4 regions of the Geodermatophilus sp. FMUSA9-8 genome follow, and region 4 is predicted to be linked to each of the others. Evidence: riboswitches for the same ligand, from Rfam matches in the RefSeq annotation. Region 4 holds a riboswitch; each other region holds the start of a gene.
What was found. Region 4 has a riboswitch for cyclic di-AMP ahead of WA616_RS11275 (C40 family peptidase). Riboswitches for the same ligand answer to the same signal wherever they lie in the genome.

Region 1 (5,458 bases), on a different contig from region 4:
CTGCACGCCCACCTCGGAGGTCCCGGGCACGTACTTCACGTACATCCCGGCCAGCAGGCCCACCCAGGACAGCGCCTCGGCGACGGCGACGACGCGGAAGGCGAGCGCGACGGTGCGGGGGTTCATCGGTGCGGTCCTCGGGGTCGGGGTCGGGCTGGGGTCCGGAGGGTCCAACGCGGCGGGGCGGCCGGGTGTCCCGGACGGCGGTGTGACCTGGGTGGCAGGGTCGGCGCCGTGCGGGGTCTGGCGCGGCGGGAGTTCTGCCTGGTCCTGCTGCGCCGGATGGCCGACCTGCGGCCCGACCTCGTCGCCGGCGCCCTCCCCCGGCTCGGGGCCACCCGGGCGGAGGCGCACGCGGCGCACACCCGCTGGCAGGCGCTGCACCACGCGCCGCGGGCGCCGCGCGGGCTGGCGCTGCGGGCCGCCGTCCTCGGGCCGGCCGAGCGCGTCGAGGTGCGCCCGTTCGGCGACCTGGAGCTCGACGTGCGGCACTGGCCGCTGCCGCTGTGGCCGCACCTGCGCTGGGAGGTGGTGTCCACCGTCGAGGGCGCCGTGCTGCACGAGCACCTGGTGCGCGCGCCGGGCTCCCCGGTGCCGCCGGCCGCGGACGGGCGGCTGCGCGTCTGGGAGCACGTGGTCGCCGACGTGAGCGGCCTGCCCGGCGCGGAGGAGGCCGACCCGCAGGTGGTCACCCGCTGGGAGGTGCGGCTGCCCTCCGGCGACACCGCGGCCTTCGTGTGGGGGCTGCTGCAGGTGGTCCGGACGCGGCGGGGCCCCGGCACCTGAGCGGCACCGGGGCCCCGGGGTCCCGAGGGGTCCTTCGTCAGCCGATGCGGCGGGCGCCGGCGTAGCCGCCCATCGAGTCGATGCTCGCGACCTTGACGACGTCACCCGAGGTCGGCGCGTGCACCATCTGGCCGTTGCCGATGTAGATGCCCACGTGGCTCACCGGGCTGTAGAAGAACACCAGGTCACCGGGCTGCAGGTTCGCGCGGGAGACCGCGGCGCCCATCTGCGACTGCATGCGGCTGGAGTGCGGGAGGCTGATGCCGGCGGCGCGGAAGGCGTACTGCGTCAGGCCGGAGCAGTCGAAGGAACCCGGGCCGCCGGCCGCCCACACGTAGGGCTTGCCGCGCTGGGCCATCGCGGTGGCGACCACGGTGCCGGCGACGCCGCTGGCGGGCGCCGCGGCCGCGGCCGGGGCGGACTCCGCGGAGGACGAGGACGCCGACGACGGGGCGGCCGGCTCCTCGCGCTCCTCGTCGCGGCTGGCGCGCTGGCCCTCGGCGGCGTGCGCGGCCGCGGCGGCCTCGAGGGCGGCGCGCCGCTCCTCGGCGGTGAGCCGGGCGAAGTCGGCCTGGTACTCGGCGATCTGGCCCTCGAGGTCGGCCTGCTGGGCGGCGACGGCGTCGTACTGGCGCTGCGCCTCGGCGGCGTGCTCGGCGGCGGCGGTCTGCGCGGCGGTGGCGGCCTCGGTGGCGGCCGCGGCCTGGCCGAGCAGCTCGCCCTGGTAGCCGGCGACGCCCTGGAGCAGGGTGACGCGGTTGACGAACTCGTCGGCGTCGTCGCTGGTCATGAGGGCCTGGAGCGGGCCCATGGTGTCGCCGGTGTAGGCCGACCGGGCGATGCCGACGACCTGCTGGCGGGCGGCGTCGACGGCGGCCTGCGCCTGGGCGAGGGTCGCGGCGGCGGCCTCGGCGGCGGCCTGCTGGGCGCTCAGGGCCTCGCGCGCCTCGTTGAACTGCTCGGTGACGACCTCGAGCTCGTGGCCGCGGGCGGCGACCAGCTGGGCGGCCTCGGCGGCGGTGGCGGGCTCCTCGGCCTGCGCGGGGACGGCGCCCAGGCCCAGCCCGATGCCCAGGGCCCCGGTGAGGGCGAGGGCGGCGCGGCGGCAGCGAAAGCGGCCGGTCGCGGGCATGCCGGGGACAGACGTGCGCAGGGACGCCACGCGCCAGTTCTCCTCTTCCCAGGCCGCCTACCGGGTTAGCTGACGGGTTCGGGCGTGGACTCGCCCGGCGCGTGCGGACACGCGCTGCACCCCAGGACTGCGTTGGGTCCCCGGCCCGGCCTCCCGAAGGGGCGACCGGCTCGACGGCGTCCGCGGGGTGTCACCCAGGTTGGTGACGGAGCGCCCCGTTGGACGTACTGAGAGTAGGGGCCGTGACCGAGGCGTGACAATGGGTTTCTTGTAATTACATGGCTCACACCGCGGCCCGGGCGGGAGCAGGAGGACCGACCCCGCCGGTTTGGGACCGGCCCGGGACGTGTAGGAGTCTGCTCATGTCCTCCTCCACGCGGATGCGCCTCGCCCGCCCGCTCGTCGTGCTGGCCCTCCTCGGCTCGCTGACGGCCTGCGGCGACAACACCGACTTCACCCGCGGGCCGACGAACTGCGACTCCAGCGGGGAGAACGCCAGCAACGAGAACGACGCGAGCTGCCAGGAGACCGGGGTCAACCCGGGCAACGACGCGCCCACCACCGACGACAGCTCCGACGACTGACCGCCTCCCCGAGGGGCGTGCGGACGCGGCGGCTGGTGGCGTGACCCGGTGAGCCCCGGACGGACGTGGACGGCGGCCCGGCTGCGCGCCGAGTCCCGGGGGCTGCTCGGCGGCGCCCGCCGACGGCTGCTGGGCCGCGACCTCGCGCTGATCGGCGCCGGGCTGACGTTCTACGCCGGCATCGCGGTGGTGCCGCTGCTGCTCGTGGCGGTGCGGCTGACCGCGCTGGTGACCTCGCGGGACGAGGTCCGGGCGCTCAGCGCGCGGCTGGCCGAGCTGCTGCCCACCCCGCTGGGCGCGCCGGAGGCGGTGGAGCGCCTGGTCGCGGCCGGCGTCCGGGTGGACCTGCTCGGCTTCGTCCTGGCGCTGCTCCCGCTGTCGCTGTACGGGGAGGGCCTGCGGCGGGCGCTCATGCGGTTCAGCCGGCGGCAGGAGAACCTCACCGCCTGGCGGGGACGGCTGTCGGCGCTGCCCCTGGTCGTCGTCACCCCGCTGCTGCTCTACCCGCTGCTGCTCGCCGCGCGGGTCATGGCGGACCTGGCCCGGGAGGACGGCGTCGGGCCGGCCCTCGGCCGGTTCTTCGTCGGCTACTACACGGTGCTGTTCGTGCTCACCGTGCCGCTGCTGTGGGGCTTCGGCGTGGTGGCCGGCGGGCGGCACCGCTGGGGCGCGCTGGTCAGCGGCGCGCTGTTCACCGCGGCCTGCCTGTCGGGGTTCCTGCAGGGCTTCGTGCTGTTCCTGTCGCTGCCGCTGGACCTCGGCGCGCCGTTCGGCGGCCTCGACGCGGTCGGCGCGGTGGTCGCCATCGGCCTGTGGCTGTTCCTGCTGCACCTGGTGCTGCTGAGCGGCTGGCTGCTCACCCAGGCGCTCGACGAGCGGCTCGGTCAGCCCGCGGGCTGGCCGGGCCAGCTGCCGCCGCCTCCGGGCCAGCCCCCCTCGGGAGCGGGTGCACCGGGCGCCGGCGGGCCGGGCGCGGGCTCCGGCTCGGCGGGCGGCGGGCCGGGCGCCGGCTCGGCCGGTGGCGCCTCGGGAGCGGGCGCCGGCCCGGGATCGGGCGCACCGGGCCCGGGCGCCGGCGCCGGTTCCGCGGGCGGCGGCTCGGGCTCGGGGGCCGGCTCCACGTAGTCGCTGCCGTTGCTCACCCGGATCGACACGACCTGGCCGGGCACCGCGCGGCCACCGCGCGGCGGGCTCGTGCCGAGCAGCGTCCCCGGCGCCTCGTCGCTGTCGACACGCACCGTCCGGGGCTCGAAGCCGGCGTCGGTGAGCGCCCGCTCGCAGCCGCGGACGCTCGAGCAGCCGGGCACCGGGCGGGTGTTGCCGTTCATCACGGTCTCGTCGGCGGGCGGGAAGTCGCTGCTGCCGCGGGCGGTGAGGATGGGCTCCATGGCGTCGCGCCAGATCGTGGCGCCCTTGCCGCCACCGAAGCCGCCGACGTCCTCGTTGCGCTTGGGGTTGAGCACCATGACGCTCGCGGTGATCTCGGGCGTGTAGCCGACGAAGGCGACCGAGTAGTTGTCCTGCGAGGTGCCGGTCTTGCCGGCGATCTGGTGCCCGCGGACGTAGGCGCGCGACCCGGTCTGGCCCGGGTTCCCCGGCTCGACGTCCTTGCGGAGCATCTGGTTCATCGTGTTCGCGACGCCGGGCGGGATCGCCTCGGGCGTGCACCGGTCCCCCACCGCCAGCGGCTCGCCGTCGGCGCCGACGGCCGGCTCCCCGGTGGAGTCCAGGACGGCGGTCACCGGGACGACGTCGCACTGGGTGCCGCCGGCGGCGAACGTCGAGTAGGCGCTGGCCAGCGCGAGCGGGCTGGTGGCCTCCGAGCCGAAGGTGAACGACCCCCGGTTCTCGTCGATGATCTGCTGCGGCAGTTCCGGCGGGCTGAACTGGAACAGCCCCATCGCCTCGGCCATCCGCACCGGCTCCTCGACGCTGCCGAGCGCGTCCTCCAGCGCCAGGAAGTAGGTGTTGGAGGACTGGTAGAGCGCCGTCGTGAGGTCCAGCGTGGAGCGGTAGGTGCCGGCGTTCTCGACGTCGTAGGGCCGGCTGCCGTCGCGGTAGACCCGCGAGACGTAGGGGTCCGACGTCGTGAGCGTGTAGTACGAGGAGTAGCCGCGGGCCAGCGCGGCGGCGGCGACGAAGACCTTGTAGGTCGAGCCCGAGCCCTGGCTGGGCGCGACGTTGAGGTTGAACGACTCCTGCGTCGGGTCGTTGCGGTCGTAGCCGAACGTACGGTTGACGCTCATCGCGAGCAGGTGGCCGGTGCCGGGCTCGACGGCGGTGAACATGCCGGCCAGCGAGTCGTCGGGCGCGAGCGTCTCGAGCACCGCGGCGTCGCCGGCGCGTTGCAGCTCGGGGTCCAGCGTCGTCTGCACGACGTACCCGCCGTTGTCGAGCTGCTCCTGGGTGAGGCCGAGCTCCTGGATCAGGTAGCGCTGGACGAAGTCGCAGACGAACGGGCCGACGCTGGCCTGCACGCAGCCGCGGCGCGGTGCGGGCGCCGGCGCCAGGTCCAGCGGGGCGGCCTGCGCGGCCGTGGCCTCGGCGGCGCCGACCATCCCCTGCTCGGCCATGCGGGAGAGGACCTCGTTGCGCCGGGCGGTGGCCGCCTCGGGGTCGGTGAACGGGTCGTCGTAGGTGGGGCTCTGCACCAGGCCGGCCAGCAGCGCCGCCTGCGGCAGGGACAGCGCGGAGGCGTCGATGCCGAAGAAGGCCTGGCTGGCGGGCTGGATGCCGTAGGCGTTCTGCCCGAAGTACACGATGTTGAGGTAGCGGGTGAGGATCTCGTCCTTGCTGTAGGTGTCCTCGAGCGCCAGCGCCAGGCGGGCCTCGCGCAGCTTGCGGCCTAGCGTCGGCTCGGTGGCGGCGAACCGCTCCTCCGGGGTGTCGGCGGTCTGCAGCAGCGTCTGCTTCACCAGCTGCTGGGTGAGCGTGGACCCGCCCTCCTGCACGCCGC
Region 2 (5,458 bases), on a different contig from region 4:
CCCGGCGGCTCGGGCGGCGGGCAGGCCCCGGCGCAGGCCGCCGAGTCCTCGACGCCGTCGGGCGGGAGCGCCGCCGCGGCGTCGTCCGTCGTGCTGACCGCCGGCGACCACGTGGGCCGGCCGGTCGAGGACGTCGCCGCCGACCTCGCCGCCCTCGGCCTCACCGTCGCCCGGGAGACCGAGCAGACGACGGCGGTCGCGCCGGGCACCGTCGCGGCGCTCGACCCCGTCGGCGTCCCGCTGCGGGCCGGCGACCGCGTGACCCTGTCCGTCGCGGCCGCGCCGCCCGCCGCCGGGTCCCCGGCCGGGCCGGTGCCCGCCGAGGACACCGCACCGGCGCGGGAGCCGGCGCCGTCGGACACCGCCGCCCCGGGCAGCGGGTCGGCGACCGCGCCGGCCGCCCCGTCCGCGACCACGCCGCCGGGGCCCGCCCCGTCACAGCCGGCGGACACCGGGGCCGCGCCGTCGGGGGCGGGTGAGTCCGCGCCGGCCGGGTCGGCGCCGGGGGAGTCGGCGCCCGCGCCGGAGGAGTCCGCTCCCGCGCCCTCGGACCCGGTGGAGCCCTCGCCGACGGAGCCGGAGGACTCGGCACCGACGGCCCCGGAGTCGTCCGAGCCGGTGGAGCCCGAGCCGGTGGAGCCCGCGCCGTCGGAGCCCGCGCCGTCGGAGCCGGAGGCCCCCGCGTCGGGGTCGCCGGGGTCCCCGGGCTCGTCGTCCGCCCCGTCGGCGGGCTCGTCCGGTCCGGCGTCGGCGGGTGCGCCCGGCCCGGACGCCGGTGCGGGCGGCTGACCGGCGCCGACTAGGGTCCTCCGCCATGCCGACCAGGTCGCCGGGCGCGCCGGCGGGGACGATCGCGACGCTGGACCTGCCCACCCGCGCGGTCACCGCGCTGACCCGCGCCGGCATCACCGACGTCGTCGCGCTCGCCGGCCTGTCCCGCCGGGAACTGGCCGCCGTCCCGGGCCTCGGGCCGGGACTGGTGACGGCCATCCGCCGGGTCGTGCCCGAGCCGCCGGCGCAGCTGCCGCTGCCCTCCGAGGACGACGGCGGGCCCGCCTCGCCGGAGATCCCGTCCTTCGCCTCGCTGCGCGACCCCCGCCGGCGCACCGCCTTCGACCTGCTGGTGCCCGAGGCCCAGGTCGAGGCCCCGGCCGAGGCCCTCCTCGCGACCGGGGAGGACGCCGGGGCCGCGGGCGCCCCGGAGGACGACGCGGACCCCGGCGACGACGAGCCCGAGCCGGCCCCCGCGTCCCCGCGCGCGACGACCCCCCGGGCGACGGCGCCCCGCCCGGCCGAGTACGCCGACCTGCTCGCCTTTGGCGTCCGGGTGGCCCGGTCCGCCGTCACGCTGCCCGCCCGGCTGGCCGTCTGGTCGGTGCGCACCCAGGCCGACCTCCTGCGCCGCCTGCTGGGCTGACCCGGCACGGCGCGGGCCCACGGCGCAGTCGCACGGGGAACCGGCGACACGCCGACGGCGCGCGCGACGCTCGTCACGCCGGACCGGCGCGAGATTGTCACGGGGCGATAACGACGTCTACCGTGGCGCCGTCCGACCGGTCGTCACGTCCCCGTCCGGGGAGTCCGGGCGGACGCCGCCGAGTCGCCCTCCGGGGCGAGCCGGGGACCCACCGCACCACTGGGGTGAATCCCGCGGGGCCGGACACCGTCCGCCCGCAGGTAGGGCTGCTTCCCGCCCGAACCCGTCAGCTGACCCGGTAGGCGGCCATCGGGAGAACGGAGAGCCGCCGGATGGCGCGCGCCCTCAGCACGACCGCACCACCCCCGCGCCGGCTCCGCCGCACCGGGGTGCGCCCCCGGATCTGACCGCCCCGGCCGTCCCCGACGCCGGTCCCGCGACCGCCCGGCCCCGCCCGGACGCCGGTCGCCGGCCGACCGCGTCCCGCGGACCGCCGGAGCCGCCCGCACATCCGCCCCGCCGTGCCCGCCACCGGGCCGCGAGGCCGCACCCCTGGAGCACAGCCCCGCATGGACGCCCCCACCGCCGAGATCCGCACGCCGGAGCCGGCCGCCCCCACCGCGGAGATCGCCGTCCCCGCCGCGCCCCGCGGCGCCGCCCGGACCGCCCGCCGCGCCGCCCGCCCCGCCCGACCGGCCGCCCGCCGCTCCGCCGTCCGCCGCCCCGGGCTGCTGCTCGGCGTCGCCGCGGCCGGCGCGCTGGCCGCCAACCTGCTGCTCACGCCCGACCCGGCCGCCGAGGCGCAGGCCGGCACGTCGGAGTCGTTGAGCGTCGCCCAGGCGCTGGGGCTGTCGGCCGCGACCGGTCCCGCCGCCACCGAGCCGCAGGCGGTGCAGCCGCAGGACATCGCGGAGCTCGGCCAGGTCGCCGCGAGCCGCGGCAGCCGCGAGGCCGCCGAGACCGCCGCCCAGCAGGCGCAGGCCGGCGCCGACCAGGCCGTCCGCGACGCCCAGGCCGCCGAGGCCGCCCGGCTCGCCGCCGAGGCCGAGGCCGCCCGCGTCGCCGCCGAGGCCGCCGCCGCCGCGGAGGCCGCGGCTGCCGAGGCGGCCGCCGCCGCGGAGGCAGAGCAGGAGTCCGCCGCCGCGTCGTCGTCCGGGTCCTCGTCGTCCGCCTCGTCGTCGGCGTCGTCGTCCGCCACCGGGACGACGGCCTCCCGGGTGGCCCGGATCAGCAACACCTCCGGCCCGGTGCGCTCGGTGGTGCAGGCCGCGGCCGACGCCGTGGTGAGCAACGTGCCCGGCGCCGCCTCGATCACCCTCGGCGGCACCCGGCCCAGCGCGGCCGACCCGGGCGGGCACCCGTCGGGCCTGGCGCTGGACTACATGGTCCTGTCCGACGCCGCCCTCGGCGACGCGATCGTGCAGTACCACATCGACCACTGGTCCGAGCTCGGCGTCGACTACCTCATCTGGGAGCAGCGGATGCTGTCCTCGCCGGGCGGCTCGTGGTCGCGCATGGAGGACCGCGGCGGCGTGACCGCCAACCACTACGACCACGTGCACGTCAACTACCAGGGCTGAGACCCGGAGCCGGTCCGCTCAGGCCGGCAGCCAGCGCACCGGGTCCTCGAGCACCGCGTCGAGGGCCCGGAGCGCCGCGCCCGTGGCCCCCGCGGCCGGCACCGCACCGCCGGCGTCGACCACCGGCCGCCGCCAGCGGGCCGACAGCACCCGGCGGGCCAGGTGCTCCTCCAGGCGCGGGCGCAGCAGGCCGGTGAGCTCGGCGAGGTGCCCGCCGAGCACGACGGTCGGGATGTCGAGGACGTTCACCACCCCGGCCAGGGCCACGCCCAGCGCCCACGCGGCGCCGTCGACCGCCGCCCGCGCGGCCGGGTCGCCGGCCTCCGCGCGGGTGCGCAGCTCGCCGGGGCCGGCGTCGGCGGGCACCCCGGCCGCGGCGAGCAGCGCCAGCCGGCCGGCGTAGCGCTCCAGGCAGCCGGTGGACCCGCACGGGCACGCCGGTCCGGCGGGGTCGACGCAGACGTGCCCGATCTCGCCGGCCCAGCCCGAGCTGCCGGTCATCACCCGCCCACCCAGCACCGCGGCGCCGCCGATGCCGATCTGGCCAGACAGGTAGACGAAGTCGCGGTGCGGCCCGGGGCGCCCCGGCGCGTCCTCGGCGACGCTGCGCGCGGCCAGGTCGGCCTCGTTGCCCAGCGCCGGCACCAGGTCCGCGGGGAGGGCGCCGGCCAGCAGCTCGGCCGGGCACACCCGCGACCAGCGCAGGTTCGGCGCGCGCAGCAGCAGCCCGCGGCCGGCGTCGACCAGGCCGGGCAGCGCCAGCCCCGCCCCGACGACGCGGGTGCCTGCGGGCAGCGCGCCCAGCACGTCGGCGGCCAGCCCGCCCAGCAGCGACAGCGCGGCGGCCGGGTCGCTGTCGCGCAGGTCCTCCTCGCGCAGCCGCTCCGCGAGCACCCGGCCGCGCAGGTCGAGCACCCGGACGGCGACCAGGCCGGCGTCGACCTGCATGCCCAGGCCCGCCGGCCGCGAGCCGGGCGCCAGCGGGGTGGCGGGGCGGCCGCGGCGGGCGGCGGGCCCGCGCTCCACCTCGTCGAGCAGGCCGCCGGCGACGAGGTCGTCGACCAGCCGGGCCGCCGTCCCGCGGGTGGCGCCGAGTGCCGCGGCGACGCCGGCCCGGGACAGCTCGCCGGGGTCCGCGCAGACGGCGCGCAGGACCAGCCCCAGGTTGGTCGCGCGCAGGGTCGACTGCCGGGCACCGCTGGGGGTACGGCCGTCGGACACGGGTTGAGGCTAGCGGCGTCCGTCGTTTATGTTCTACGGCAGCACAAAAGCGGTGGCCCACGTCACCCGGACGAGCACCCCGTGCCCAGCGGAAGGAACCCCATGGCGAACCAGCCCACCCGCGAGGACAAGTTCAGCTTCGGTCTGTGGACCGTGGGCTGGAATGCCCGCGACCCGTTCGGCGAGGCCACCCGCCCGGCGATCGACCCGGTGGAGAGCGTCGAGAAGCTGGCCGAGATGGGCGCCTACGGCGTCACCTTCCACGACGACGACCTGATCCCCTTCGGCACCGGCGACGCCGAGCGCACGAAGATCATCGAGCGGTTCAAGCAGGCGCTGGCCGACACCGGCCTCGTCGTGCCGATGGCCACCACCAACCTGTTCACCCACCCGGTGTTCAAGGAGGGCGGCCTCACCGCCAACGACCGCGGCGTCCGCCGGTTCGCGCTGCGCAAGATCATGCGCAACATGGACCTGGCCGCCGAGCTCGGCGCCAAGACCTACGTCCTGTGGGGCGGTCGCGAGGGCGCCGAGGTCGACGGGGCCAAGGACCTGTCGGCGGCGCTGGACCGCTACCGCGAGGGCATCGACACCCTGGCCCAGTACTCCGAGGACCGCGGCTACGGCCTGCGCTTCGCCCTGGAGCCCAAGCCCAACGAGCCCCGCGGCGACATCTTCCTGCCCACCATCGGGCACGCGATCGCCTTCATCACCACCCTGCAGCACGCCGACCTGGTGGGTGTGAACCCCGAGGTCGGGCACGAGCAGATGGCCGGCCTGAACTACACGCACGGCATCGCGCAGGCGCTGTGGCAGGGCAAGCTCTTCCACATCGACCTCAACGGCCAGCACGGCATCAAGTACGACCAGGACCTGGTCTTCGGCCACGGCGACGTGCTCAGCGCCTTCGCCACCGTCGACCTGCTCGAGCACGGCGGCCCGAACGGCGGCCCTGCCTACGACGGCCCCCGCCACTTCGACTACAAGCCGCTGCGCACCGAGGACCTCACGGGCGTCTGGGAGTCGGCCGCGGCCAACATGCGCACCTACCTGCTGCTCAAGGAGCGGGCCGCCGCGTTCCGCGCCGACCCGGAGGTGCAGGAGGCCCTCGCCGACGCCGCCGTGCCGGAGCTCGCGCAGCCGACCCTCGGCGACGGCGAGTCCTACGAGCAGCTGCTCGCCGACCGCTCGGCGTTCGAGGACTTCGACGCCGACGCCGCCGGTGCGCGCCGCGGCGGCC
Region 3 (5,458 bases), on a different contig from region 4:
CCCGCAGAGCGGACCCGGCGCCCGGTACGCCAAGCGGCATCCGGTGCCGTTCGGGGAGTACATGCCGCTGCGGTCGTTCTTCCGGTTCTTCAGCGACCAGGTGGACCTGCTGCGCCGCGACTTCCTCGCCGGTGACCAGCCCGGTGTCCTCGACATCGGCGGTGTGCGGATCGGCGACGTCATCTGCTTCGAGGTCGCCTACGACGGGCTCGTCTCCGACGTCGTCGACGGCGGTGCGTCCGTGCTCGTGGTGCAGACCAACAACGCGACGTTCGGCTTCACGGCCGAGAGCGAGCAGCAGCTGGCCATGAGCCGGCTGCGCGCCGTCGAGCACGGCCGCACCGTCCTCGTCGCCGCGACCAGCGGGATCTCCGCCGTGGTGGCCCCCGACGGCACCGTGGTCGAGAGGTCCGAGCTGTTCACGCCGCGCGTCTTCGTCGAACCGATCGCCCAGCGCCGGGACCTCACCGTGGCCACCCGGCTCGGTGCCGTCCCGGAGTGGGTCCTGACCGGCGTCGGGATCGCGGCCGTCCTGGGGACTGTCGTCGACCGGCGCCGGGCCCTGTCCGCTGGCCCCGTCCGGCGGCCCCGTCGCCGCACCGACCCCCGTCCTCACGTGGAAGGCCGTTGATGACCCCCGACCAGCTGTCGGCGCTGTCCGACACCCTCTTCAGCGTCACGGTGGCGATCTACGCCGTCGCGGTGGTCGCGTTCGCCGCGGACCTCGCGTTCGGCCGGCGCCCGGCGCCGCGGCCCGTCGCAGTGGGGAGCGGCGCGGGCACCGCGCCGCTCCCCGGGGACGCCGTCACCGGGGACGCCGCCATCGTGGAAGGCGCTGCCGAGGCCGGGCCGCCACGCCGTCGCTGGGGACTGGTGGGCATGGTGCTGACCGCTGCCGGTGCACTCGCCCAGGCCGGTGTCCTCCTCGCCCGCAGCCTGGCGACCGGCCGGGTCCCCTGGGGGAACATGTACGAGTTCGGCACGGCCGCCGTGCTGGCCGGCGTGCTCGCCTTCCTCGTCTTCGCGGTGCGCGTGCCCGTGCTGCGGGGCCTCGGTCTGTTCGTGCTGGGCCCGGTGGTGCTGGGCCTGGTGCTCATCGGGCTCTACCTCTACGCCGAGTCCGGGCCGCTGATCGCCGCCCTGCGCTCGGACTGGCTGGCCGTGCACGTCTCGGCAGCCATCCTCTCGTTCGGCATCTTCATCGTCAGTGCCGTGGCCAGCGCGCTGTACCTCGTCGCCGTGCGGCGTGAGCGGCTCGCCGCGGGTGGGGCGGAGCGTTCCGGAGGAGCGTGGAGCCGGCTGCCGTCGGTCGAGGCGCTGGACCGGGTGGCGCACCGCACGGCCGTCTTCGGGTTCCCGATCTGGACCTTCGCCGTCATCGCCGGCGCGATCTGGGCGGAGAGCGCCTGGGGACGGTTCTGGGGATGGGATCCCAAGGAGACGTGGGCGTTCATCTCCTGGGCGCTCTACGCCGCCTACCTCCACGCCCGCACCACCGCGGGCTGGCGCGGCCGGCCGGCGGCCTGGATCAACCTGGTGGCGTTCGCGAGCCTGGTGTTCAACCTGCTGTTCGTGAACCTGGTCTCCACCGGTCTGCACTCCTACGGCGGGGTCTCCTGAGGGAGCCGTCTCCCCGGACGGGCGGACCGCGCCGCCACGCGCGCCGCCAGGACCGGCGGGGGCGCTGCGGCGTCCTGCCGAGGCCCCGCGTCACCGCGGCCGACCGCCCGATGCCGGGGGCGTCCCGGGTGTGACGAGGGGCGGCGCGGGCCGGTCTCGTCCGCGCCGGGGGCCGACCCCGGCTCGGTCGACGGGTCGACGCGACGCGCCCAGGTGGGGCGAGGCGTTATCCGACCGTGACAACTAAGCTGCTTCGTACTACAGTTCCCTGCGGTCCGGCCGAGCCGTGCTCCTCGATCCGAGGACCTCGGGCGGATCCCGCCGAACCGTCCGCGCCGACCGGCCGGATGGACCGGGAACCCACCGAACCCTCGGGGTGAGTCCTGCGTGCGCTGCTGCGTGCCAGGTAGGGCGACTTCCAGCCCGAACCCGTCAGCTAACCCGGTAGGCGGTCAGGAAGAACGGAGAGCCGCCGTCTTGGCGACCCTGTACGACCGCGCCCTTCGCACGTGCCCCGTCCCTCGATCCACCACCGGCTCGCGGCCGGTCCGGCCGCGGCGGCGCCCGGGTCGGCGGCTGCGCCGGTTCCTCGTCCCCGCCGGGCTCGTCGCGGCCCTCCTGGCCGGCGGAGCCGCCCCCGCGGCGGGTGCCGCGCCATCCCTGGCCGGGGAGGGGCAGCCGGTCTCCGGCGACCTCGCCGCCGAGGTCGAGCGCATCGACCGGGAGCTGGCCGCGGCCGAGGAGCAGCTGCAGCGGGCGACCGTCGAGGCCGAGGCCGCCGCGGACGCCTCCCGCGCCGCCGCGGCCGAGCTGACCGCCGCGCAGTCCGCGGCGGCGGCCGCGGCCGCCGAGCTGGAGGCCGCTCGTGCCGCCGTCGACGCGGCGCGCGACGACGTCGCCGCGCTCGGGCGGGAGGCCTTCATGGGCGCCGATCCCCTCGGCGGGGCGACCGTGCTCCTCGACGCGGCGGGTCCCGAGGAGGTGCTGCAGCGCGCAGCGACGATGGACCTCCTCGGTGAGGACCGCGCCGCACGGCTGGAGGCGTTCGAGGACGTCCGGCAGCGCCAGGAGCGGGCCGACCGCGCAGCCCGGGAGGCGGTCGCCGAGCGGGATGCCGCGGCGCGGGCGGCGGCCGCGGCCGACGCGGGTGCGCAGGCGCAGCTCGCGGCGTCCCAGCAGTCCTACGACGCGGCCGCGGCGCAGAAGGCCGTCCTCGAGCAGCGGCTGCGCGATGCGGAGACGCAGCTGCTGGCCGCCCGCGGCGCCGCCGATCCCGCGGCTGCCTGGGAGGAGCAGCAGCGCACCGACCTGGCGCTGACCCGCGCCGGTTCCGGCGCGCTGGTGGACGGCCAGGTGACCTCCTGCTACGGCAGTCGGTGGGGCACCAACCACAACGGCATCGACATCGCCGCGCCCATCGGCACGCCGATCCGCGCGCCCGAGGGGGGCGTGGTGCTGCAGGCCGGCCCGGCCAACGGGTTCGGCCTGGCCGTCTACCTCCAGCACCCCGACGGCACCATCACCGTGTACGGCCACATCAACCAGTACTTCGTGGCCGCCGGCCAGACGGTGACCGCGGGCCAGCAGATCGCCGAGGTGGGCAACAAGGGCCAGTCGACCGGCCCGCACCTGCACATCGAGACGCACACCGGCGGCCTCTACGCCAACCGCGTCGACCCGGCGCCCTGGCTGGCCGCTCGCGGTGTCGACCTCGGCTGCTGACCCACGACGCGCGGGTCCCGGCCCTGCGGAGCGGGGCCCGTGGTGACCGCAGGACGCCGGCGGCCGGCGCAGCTGCGGCCTGCCGGGTCCGCGGGCGGGCCGGTGGTCAGCAGCCGCTGATCTCGACGCCCCGGGCGCGCAGCCACGGCACCGGGTCAACGGCTCCGCTGTACATGGCACCGTTCGGGTGCACCTCGAAGTGCAGGTGCGGGCCGGTGGACTGGCCGCGGTTGCCGACCTCGGCGATCTGCTGACCGGCGACCACGCGCTCGCCGGCCTCGACGAAGTACCGGTTGATGTGGCCGTAGACGGTGATGGCGCCGTCGTCGCCGAGGATGTAGACGGCCAGCCCGAAGCCGGTCGCCGAGCCGGCGCGCCGGACCACGCCCGAGGTGGCCGCATAGATCGGTGTGCCGATGGGGGCGGCGATGTCCACGCCGTAGGTGAACGTCCCCCAGCGGGGACCGAAGCAGCTGGTGACCCGGCCCGACGTCGGCTTGACGTAGCCGGACGACCCCGCCGCGCCGCCACCGGAAGGCGGGCCTGAGCCTCCGCCGGAGGGCGATCCCGAGCTGCTGCCGCCGCGGCCGCTGGTGGCCGCGGCGCGGGCGGCCGCTGCGGCGGCGGCTGCCTCCTGTGCCGCGCGGGCGGCCGCCGCGGCGGCCGCCGCCTCCTCGGCGGCCTTCTGCTGCTGCCACTGGCGGAAGGCGTCGCGGGCGCCCTGCAGCTCCAGGAGCCGGATCTGCGCGGCCTGCAGTTGCTGCTGGTAGCCCGCCTTCTCCGCGGAGACCTGTGCGTAGGTGGTCTGCTGGGTGGCGAGCTGAGCGTCGGCGGCGGCCCGGGTGGCGGCCGCCTCGGCCTCGGCGGCGGCCATCGCGTCGCGGGCGGCGCGCGCCTCGGAGTCCGCGTTGGCCTGGCGCACGCGGGCGATCCGGAGCTCGGCGAGGACGTCGACCTGCAGGTCCCCGACGTAGTCCAGCGTCGCCGCTCGCTGGAGGAGCTCCCCGGGGCCGGCCGAGTCCAGCAGCGCGGAGGCCGTGGTGAGCGTGCTGCCGGTCATGTAGCTGCGGCGGGCGAACGTGCCCAGCCGGGAGGTCGCTGCGTCGATTGCCTCCGTCGCCGCCTGCAGCTGAGCGGCGGTCTGTGCAGCGATGTCCTGGGCCGCCTGGAGGGCCTCCTCGGCGGCGAGATAGGCGGCGCCCGCGGCCTCCGCCTGCACGGTGGCCCGCTCGAGCTCTCCCTCCGCGGTGGCCACCAGGGCGGCGATCCGGCCGACCTCGGCGGCGGCCGCGTCCTGGGCGGACCGGGCGGCTCCGATCTCGGCGTCGCTCGGGTTCGGCGGAGGCGGAGGGGCGGCCGTCGTCGGCGCCGGAGCGCCGAGCAGGAGAGCGCCGGCGAGGACACCGACCACCGTGCTCCGCCATCCCCGACGCCGTCGGCTCGCGGGCGCGGTGGGTGGGGCGGCGACCTCGCAATTACGGGGCGGCGAGGTCGCGCGGCGTGCGCCGGGACGGCTGGGCATGCGGACTCCCTGGGGAGAGGGCTGTCGTCGAGAGCGGAGGCAGCGTCGCACCGCGCCGATCAGCACCACCGGCAACACACGCCACAACTATTGCCATTCGTAGAGCCGTCTTTGTGGGGCGACTGCTCCGCTCCCTCGCGCCGAGGCCGGGTGGCCGTGCCGGGGCCGCGTCGCCGGAGGCGTGGTGTGGTCGAGGACGGTCGCGGCGGACCGGGCGCGGCCCCGTGGCCAGGTCCCGGGGATGCGCCCGCTCCAGGTGCGAGGCCCACCGGGCGCCCGGGTCAGAGCGGGAGTGGCGGGCCGCGACCGCCAGTCCCGATGGCCGTCGCCCGGCCGGCCCGTGCGATCCGCCACTGCGCACCGTAATCGATTCGTGACAACTATGCCGTTTCGTACTAGCCTCTGGTCTCGGCTCGGCCGGCCTGGTCCTCCAATCCAGGCCTCGCGCCGACCCTCCGGACCATCCCGAGTCTGCTGGTGGGAGAGGGCCGGGGACCCGTGAACGTCGAGGTGGGACATGCGCGCGTCCGCGCGTGCCCGGCCGGGTGCCTCCAGCTGGCCCGTCCGCTGCCTCGCTCGGCCCAGGAAGAACGG
Region 4 (5,458 bases):
GTCGACCTGCCGGGTCAGCCCGGTCAGCTCCTCCAGCGACGTCACCCCGAGCGGGCCGAGTCGTTCGAACAGGCCGTGGAGGACGTCGACGGTCGCGCGGGCGTCGTCGAGCGCCCGGTGGCACGGCGAGGTGGTGGCGGAGAAGAACGGCGCGAGGGTGACCAGCTTGCAGTTGGGCACCTCGTCGCGGCTGAGCAGCCGGCGCGCCAGGACGGCGGTGTCGACCGAGGCGGCCGCGGGCCAGGCGGTGCCGGTCTGCTCGCAGGCGGCCCTGAGGAAACCGAGGTCGAAGGGGGCGTTGTGCGCGACGAGGACGGCGCCGCGGGCGAACTCGAGGAAGGCCGGCAGGACCGCGTCGATGCGCGGCGCGGTGGCCACCATCGCCGTCGTGATCCCGGTGAGCACGCTGATGTAGGGCGGCACCTCGCAGCCCGGGTCGACCAGCGTCTGGAACTCCCCGAGCACCTGCCCGCCGCGCACCTTCACCGCGCCGATCTCGGTGATCGCGCAGTCCTTCGGGGACCCGCCGGTGGTCTCGAGGTCGACCACCACGAAGGTGACGCCGGCCAGCGGCGTCCCGAGCTCGTCGATCGTCGCCTGCACGTAGGGCAGCGGCTCGTGCGGGACCGGCCGGGTGCGGGGGAGCGGGCGGTCGCCGTGGGCGGGTGCCTGCTCGTGTCGCGGCGGCCGGGAACCGGCCCCGCTGGCGGGGAAGAGCACGGCGGGACGGTAGGCCGGGGGTCGGACAGTCCCGGGGAGGCGGCCCCGGTGGTGCTGCCGGAGGCGGTCCCCGAGGCGGTCCCGGAGCGGCTCCCGGGAGGGGGTCCTGACGGGCTCCCCGACGCGGCGCCCGGCGTGTCCTCGCCCGGGCGGGGGAGGCGCGCCCGCACCGGTTGCGGCACGGACGCGGCCCGGACGACGATCGCCCGGCGGGCCAGGGGGGTCCGGTCCAGTGAGGGTGGTCCGATGCGTGCGCGGTCCCGGCGCGGCGCGACGTCGCTCGGCGTCGCCGCCCTCGCCGCGGTCCTGGCGGTCGCGCTCGCCGGCCCCGCCGCCGCGGCGCCCAGCGACCAGCCCGGCGGCACCAGCGGCACCCTCGACAGCGCGGCACTGGACCGGCTGCAGCAGCGCGCCGCCGAGGTGCAGGCCGACCTGCGGCAGCGGCAGGCCGAGGTGACCGCGGCGCAGCAGGCGCTGGCCGCCGCGCAGGCCGACGCCGACACCGCCCGTGCCGACGTCACCGCCGCGGAGGGCGAGCTGGCGCGGTACCAGGCCGTCGTCGCCCGCTACGCCTCGGCGGCCTACCGGGACGGCGGTGCGCTGACGCCGCTGTCGGTCCTGCTCAGCGGTGCCGACCCGGGCGACGTCGTCGCCGCCCTCGGCTACCTCGAGGCCGTCGACGACCACACCGCCGCCACCGTGACCGCCGCCGAGCAGCAGCGCCGGGCGGCGGTGACCGACCGGACGGCGGCCGAGGCCGCGCTGGCCGAGGCGCAGCAGCGGGCCGACCGGCTGTCCGGCCAGGTGGCCGAGCTGCAGGCGAGCGCGGAGGCGGTCACCGACGAGCTCGACGTGGCCCTCGGCGACGTCGACCGGCAGCTGTCGGACCTGCAGCGCCAGCAGGCCGACGTCAACCGCCAGACGGCCGCCAACTGGCGTGCGTACCTCGACCAGCTCGCGGCGGCCGGGGTCGCGGCCCCGCCGGCGTCGGTGCTGCTCGACCCCGCGGCCGGGCTGCCCGGCGGGCTGCTGCCGGTCGGCGCCGCGGCCGGCGGCGCCCAGCGCGGGGCGGCGCAGTCCCCCCGGGAGCCCACGTCGCTGCTGGTGCTCCCGGCCGAGACGCTGGCCGCCGTCACCGCCGCGATGGACGCCCTCGGCCGGCCGTACGCGCCCGGGACGGCGGGGCCCGACTCCTGGGACTGCGGGTCGCTGGTGTCGACGGTCTACCGCGACGCCGGGATCGACCTGCCCGGCGACCAGGCGGGGCTGTTCGCGGTGACGACCCCGGTCGACCTCGCCGACGTGCTGCCGGGCGACCTGGTGTTCCTCGGCACGCCGGAGTCGGGACTCGGGCACGTGGGCATCGCCCTCGACGGGCAGACGATGCTGGCCGCCGACGGGCGGGCCGGCGCGGTCGTCGTCCGCCGGCTGCCGGCCGACCAGGTGCTGCACGTCGGCCGGCCGAGCCTCGGCCGGCGCGCGGAGGTGGCCCCGCCGGGCCCGACCGGCGGCGCGCTGCGCGTGGAGTGCGGCAACACGGTCTACCCGCCGAGCTCCGTCGAGGGGCGCTCGTGGGGCGGTTACCCCAACGGCCTGATCCCGCCCAGCGCGCTGTGCCCGATCGGCGTCGGGTCGCACGCGCTGCGCTGCGACGCCGCGGCGGCCTGGCGGGCGATGAGCGCCGCCTACGCGACGGCGTTCGGCGGGCCGGTCTGCATCACCGACTCCTACCGCACCTACGCCTCGCAGGTGCGGCTCTACGGGGAGAAGCCGGCGCTCGCGGCGGTGCCCGGCACCAGCAACCACGGCTGGGGCCTGGCCGTGGACCTGTGCGGTGGCATCGACACCTTCGGCACCCCGCAGTACGCGTGGATGGTCGCCAACGCCGGCCGCTTCGGCTGGCTGCACCCCACGTGGGCCGACCCGGGCAACGGCCGCGAGGAGCCCTGGCACTGGGAGTACGCGGGCAGCTGAGCCGGGACTGTCGGTGGCCGTCCCTAGCGTGCCGGCCAACCGACAGGGAGACCCGTCCCGTCCGCCGCCCGGTCTCCCGGGCGCGCGGCGGGGCACCGGAGGGACACCGCCATGCTCATCGACTGCGACTCGTGCACCGTGCGCGGCACCGGCTGCGCCGACTGCGTCGTCACCGTGCTGCTCGGCGCGCCGCCGGCGGAGCTGGGCACCGAGCCCGTGCTGCTGCCGGTGCCGCCGGTCCCGGCCGCCACCGCCCGCGCCACGGACGACGCCGCCGCGCCCCTCGCGGGCGTGGTGGTCGACCTCGACGACGTGGAGCGCCGCGCCGTGCGCGCCCTGGCCGACGGCGGCCTGGTGCCTCCGCTGCGTCACCGGCCGGCGGGGGAGGCCCGTCCGGGTGGGCGCCGCCGCACCGGCTGAGACGCAGGTGACGGCCCGGGCAGGCGCGCACCGGAGTGGCGCGACTGCTCACCGTGTGTGTTCTCACAGTTCCCGGGGTCCGCGTTTGTCACATCTGCATCACGTCCGTACTGTGGCCGCGTCCGGCCGGGTGGTCGTCACCCACTGCGAGGTGACCTCGGCCGGTCACCGCCGAGTCACCGGACGCCGCCCCCGGGTGTGCGCCAGGTGAGCCGGGGACCCACCGCAGCACTGGGGTGAGTTCTCACGGGCACCGGTCCGCCGGGGTCCAGAGATAGGGCACGTCTTCCCAGCCCGAACCCGTCAGCTAACTCGGTAGGCGGTAGCTGAGGAAGAACGGAGAGCCGCCGCCCGTGGCGACCCCCCGCCCCTCCCTGGGGCATGCCCGTGAACAGTCCGCGTCCCGCAGCACCGCCCGTGTCGCGGGGGCGCACCGCCCCTCCCGCCGCCGTCTCCTCGGCCGCGTCGCGCTGGTCGGCACCACCGCCGCGCTGACCGTGACGCTCCTGCCCGGCACCGCCGTGGCCGACCCGGAGCGGGCCACCACGCCGGAGCAGGCCGCCGAGCTCGCCGCCGACGCCGGCCGCCGCCTGGAGGCCGTCTCCGAGCAGGTGAACGAGGCCCGCGAGACCGTCCTGCAGCAGCAGGCCGCCGCCGCGGCCGCCGACCAGGCGCTCGCCGACGCGCAGGCCCAGCTGCAGGCCCTCGACGGGCAGATCCGCGAGGTCGCCCGCACCGCGTGGACCGGCGGCAACGACACCTTCGCCGGCCTCGAGCTGCTGATGACCAGCGACTCCGCCGACGACTTCGTCAACTCGCTGGCCACCCTCGACCAGATCGCCGGGCACACCACCGACGTGCTCGCCGAGGTCGGTGAGGCTGCCGCGGCCGCCCAGCAGGCGCAGTCCGACGCCGACGCCGCCGAGGCCGACGCGCAGCGCACCCTCGACGACCTCAGCGCCCAGGAGGCGCGGCTCGAGGAGGACATCGCCGACTACCAGGCGCAGTTCGCCGCGCTGACCGCCGCCCAGCAGGCGGCCGCCCTGGCCGCCCAGCAGGCCGGCGAGGCCGAGGAGGCCGCGGCCCCCGCGGCGGCCGGCGGCAGCACCGGCGAGAGCGCCCCGGTCGCGCAGGCCGCCGGTCAGGCCGCGGCGGCCCAGCCCGCCCCGGTGGCGGCGGCCGGTGGCGGCAGCGGCGCCGCGCAGGCCGCCGTGCAGACCGCGCTGGCGCAGGTCGGCGACCCCTACGTGTGGGGCGCCGGCGGGCCGAACGCCTTCGACTGCTCGGGCCTGACCCAGTACGCCTACGCGGCGGCCGGGATCAGCCTCCCGCACTCGAGCCGCATGCAGTCGCAGATGGGCACCGCGGTCACGCGGTCGCAGCTGCAGCCGGGCGACCTGATCTTCTACTACAGCCCGGTCAGCCACGTCTCGATGTACATCGGCAACGGCCAGATGGTGCACGCCTCCACCTCCGGTGTGCCGGTGAAGGTCGTGTCCGTGGACTCGATGGGCGGCATCACCGCGATGCGCCGCATCGCCTGACGAAGGACCCCTTCCTCCCCACGCCTCGCGAGCTCGGCGCGGGACCCGGGAGGGGGCCGTTCCAGCACCTCACCGGTGAGGGCCGGGGACCCAGCACGGGTCCCCGGCCCTCGCCGCGTCCGGGGCACGGGCCGTCCGTCCCGGCGCCCGCCTAGGATCGGCCGGGTGGGCTGGGCGGCGGCGTGAGCAGGGCCCGCCAGGAGGACCGCACCGGCCCCGCGCCGGCCCGCACCTGGACCGCCCGCCGCGCCGCCCTCGTCGTCGCCGCGGTGCTCGGGGCGGCGTTCGTCGTCGTGGTGGCCGTCCGGACGCCGTGGACCGTGCTGCCTCCCCCGCCCGGCGGGGCCGCACCGGTCAGCGACGACGCCGGGCTGCCCGCCGAGGTGGTGCGCCGCGCCGAGGCACTGGCCGGCGACCTGCGTCCCGCCTCGCTGGCCAACCTCCTGCTCGGCCTGGCCGTCTCCGCCCTGTTCGGCCTGACCCGCCTCGGCAGCCGGCTGGTCGGCGCGCTCGGCCGGGCCGACGGCCGCCGGTGGCCGCTGACCGTCCTGGCCGCCACGGTGGTCCTGCTGCTCGCCGGGCGGCTGGCCACGCTGCCGATCAGCGCGTACGGCGAGGTGGTCCGGCACCGCTACGGCCTGTCCACCCGGTCGTGGGGGCTGTGGCTGCGCGACGTGGCCGTGAACACCGCCATCGACGCCGGCCTCACCGCGCTCGGGCTGCTCGCCCTCGTGGCCCTGGCCCGGCGGGCGCCGCGCACCTGGTGGGCGTGGGCGTCGGCGGGCGCCGCCGCGCTCGTG

Region 1: it holds a riboswitch for cyclic di-AMP, as region 4 does, so the genes downstream of both, WA616_RS14330 (C40 family peptidase) here and WA616_RS11275 (C40 family peptidase) in region 4, are expected to answer to the same signal.
Region 2: it holds a riboswitch for cyclic di-AMP, as region 4 does, so the genes downstream of both, WA616_RS02415 (hypothetical protein) here and WA616_RS11275 (C40 family peptidase) in region 4, are expected to answer to the same signal.
Region 3: it holds a riboswitch for cyclic di-AMP, as region 4 does, so the genes downstream of both, WA616_RS16575 (M23 family metallopeptidase) here and WA616_RS11275 (C40 family peptidase) in region 4, are expected to answer to the same signal.

Annotation. Positions count from the first base shown of each region.
Region 1 is NZ_JBAGKE010000006.1:177,172-182,629, reverse strand. Features, by position in the region: gene WA616_RS14340 (DUF3817 domain-containing protein) at 1-126, opposite strand, end outside; gene WA616_RS14335 (hypothetical protein) at 235-786, shown strand; gene WA616_RS14330 (C40 family peptidase) at 824-1,948, opposite strand; cyclic di-AMP (ydaO/yuaA leader) riboswitch at 1,956-2,092, opposite strand; gene WA616_RS14325 (hypothetical protein) at 2,281-2,502, shown strand; partial or broken gene WA616_RS14320 (YhjD/YihY/BrkB family envelope integrity protein) at 2,551-3,369, shown strand; gene WA616_RS14315 (penicillin-binding protein) at 3,387-5,458, opposite strand, start outside.
Region 2 is NZ_JBAGKE010000001.1:492,791-498,248, reverse strand. Features, by position in the region: gene WA616_RS02425 (serine/threonine-protein kinase) at 1-789, shown strand, start outside; gene WA616_RS02420 (DNA-directed RNA polymerase subunit alpha C-terminal domain-containing protein) at 815-1,417, shown strand; cyclic di-AMP (ydaO/yuaA leader) riboswitch at 1,594-1,735, shown strand; gene WA616_RS02415 (hypothetical protein) at 1,987-2,997, shown strand; gene WA616_RS02410 (ROK family transcriptional regulator) at 3,016-4,218, opposite strand; gene xylA (xylose isomerase) at 4,321-5,458, shown strand, end outside.
Region 3 is NZ_JBAGKE010000008.1:18,946-24,403, forward strand. Features, by position in the region: gene lnt (apolipoprotein N-acyltransferase) at 1-631, shown strand, start outside; gene ccsB (c-type cytochrome biogenesis protein CcsB) at 631-1,620, shown strand; cyclic di-AMP (ydaO/yuaA leader) riboswitch at 1,944-2,086, shown strand; gene WA616_RS16575 (M23 family metallopeptidase) at 2,098-3,342, shown strand; gene WA616_RS16580 (M23 family metallopeptidase) at 3,449-4,753, opposite strand.
Region 4 is NZ_JBAGKE010000004.1:315,187-320,644, reverse strand. Features, by position in the region: gene WA616_RS11290 (DEDD exonuclease domain-containing protein) at 1-720, opposite strand, end outside; gene WA616_RS11285 (NlpC/P60 family protein) at 967-2,694, shown strand; gene WA616_RS11280 (hypothetical protein) at 2,806-3,114, shown strand; cyclic di-AMP (ydaO/yuaA leader) riboswitch at 3,274-3,451, shown strand; gene WA616_RS11275 (C40 family peptidase) at 3,468-4,658, shown strand; gene WA616_RS11270 (M48 family metallopeptidase) at 4,841-5,458, shown strand, end outside.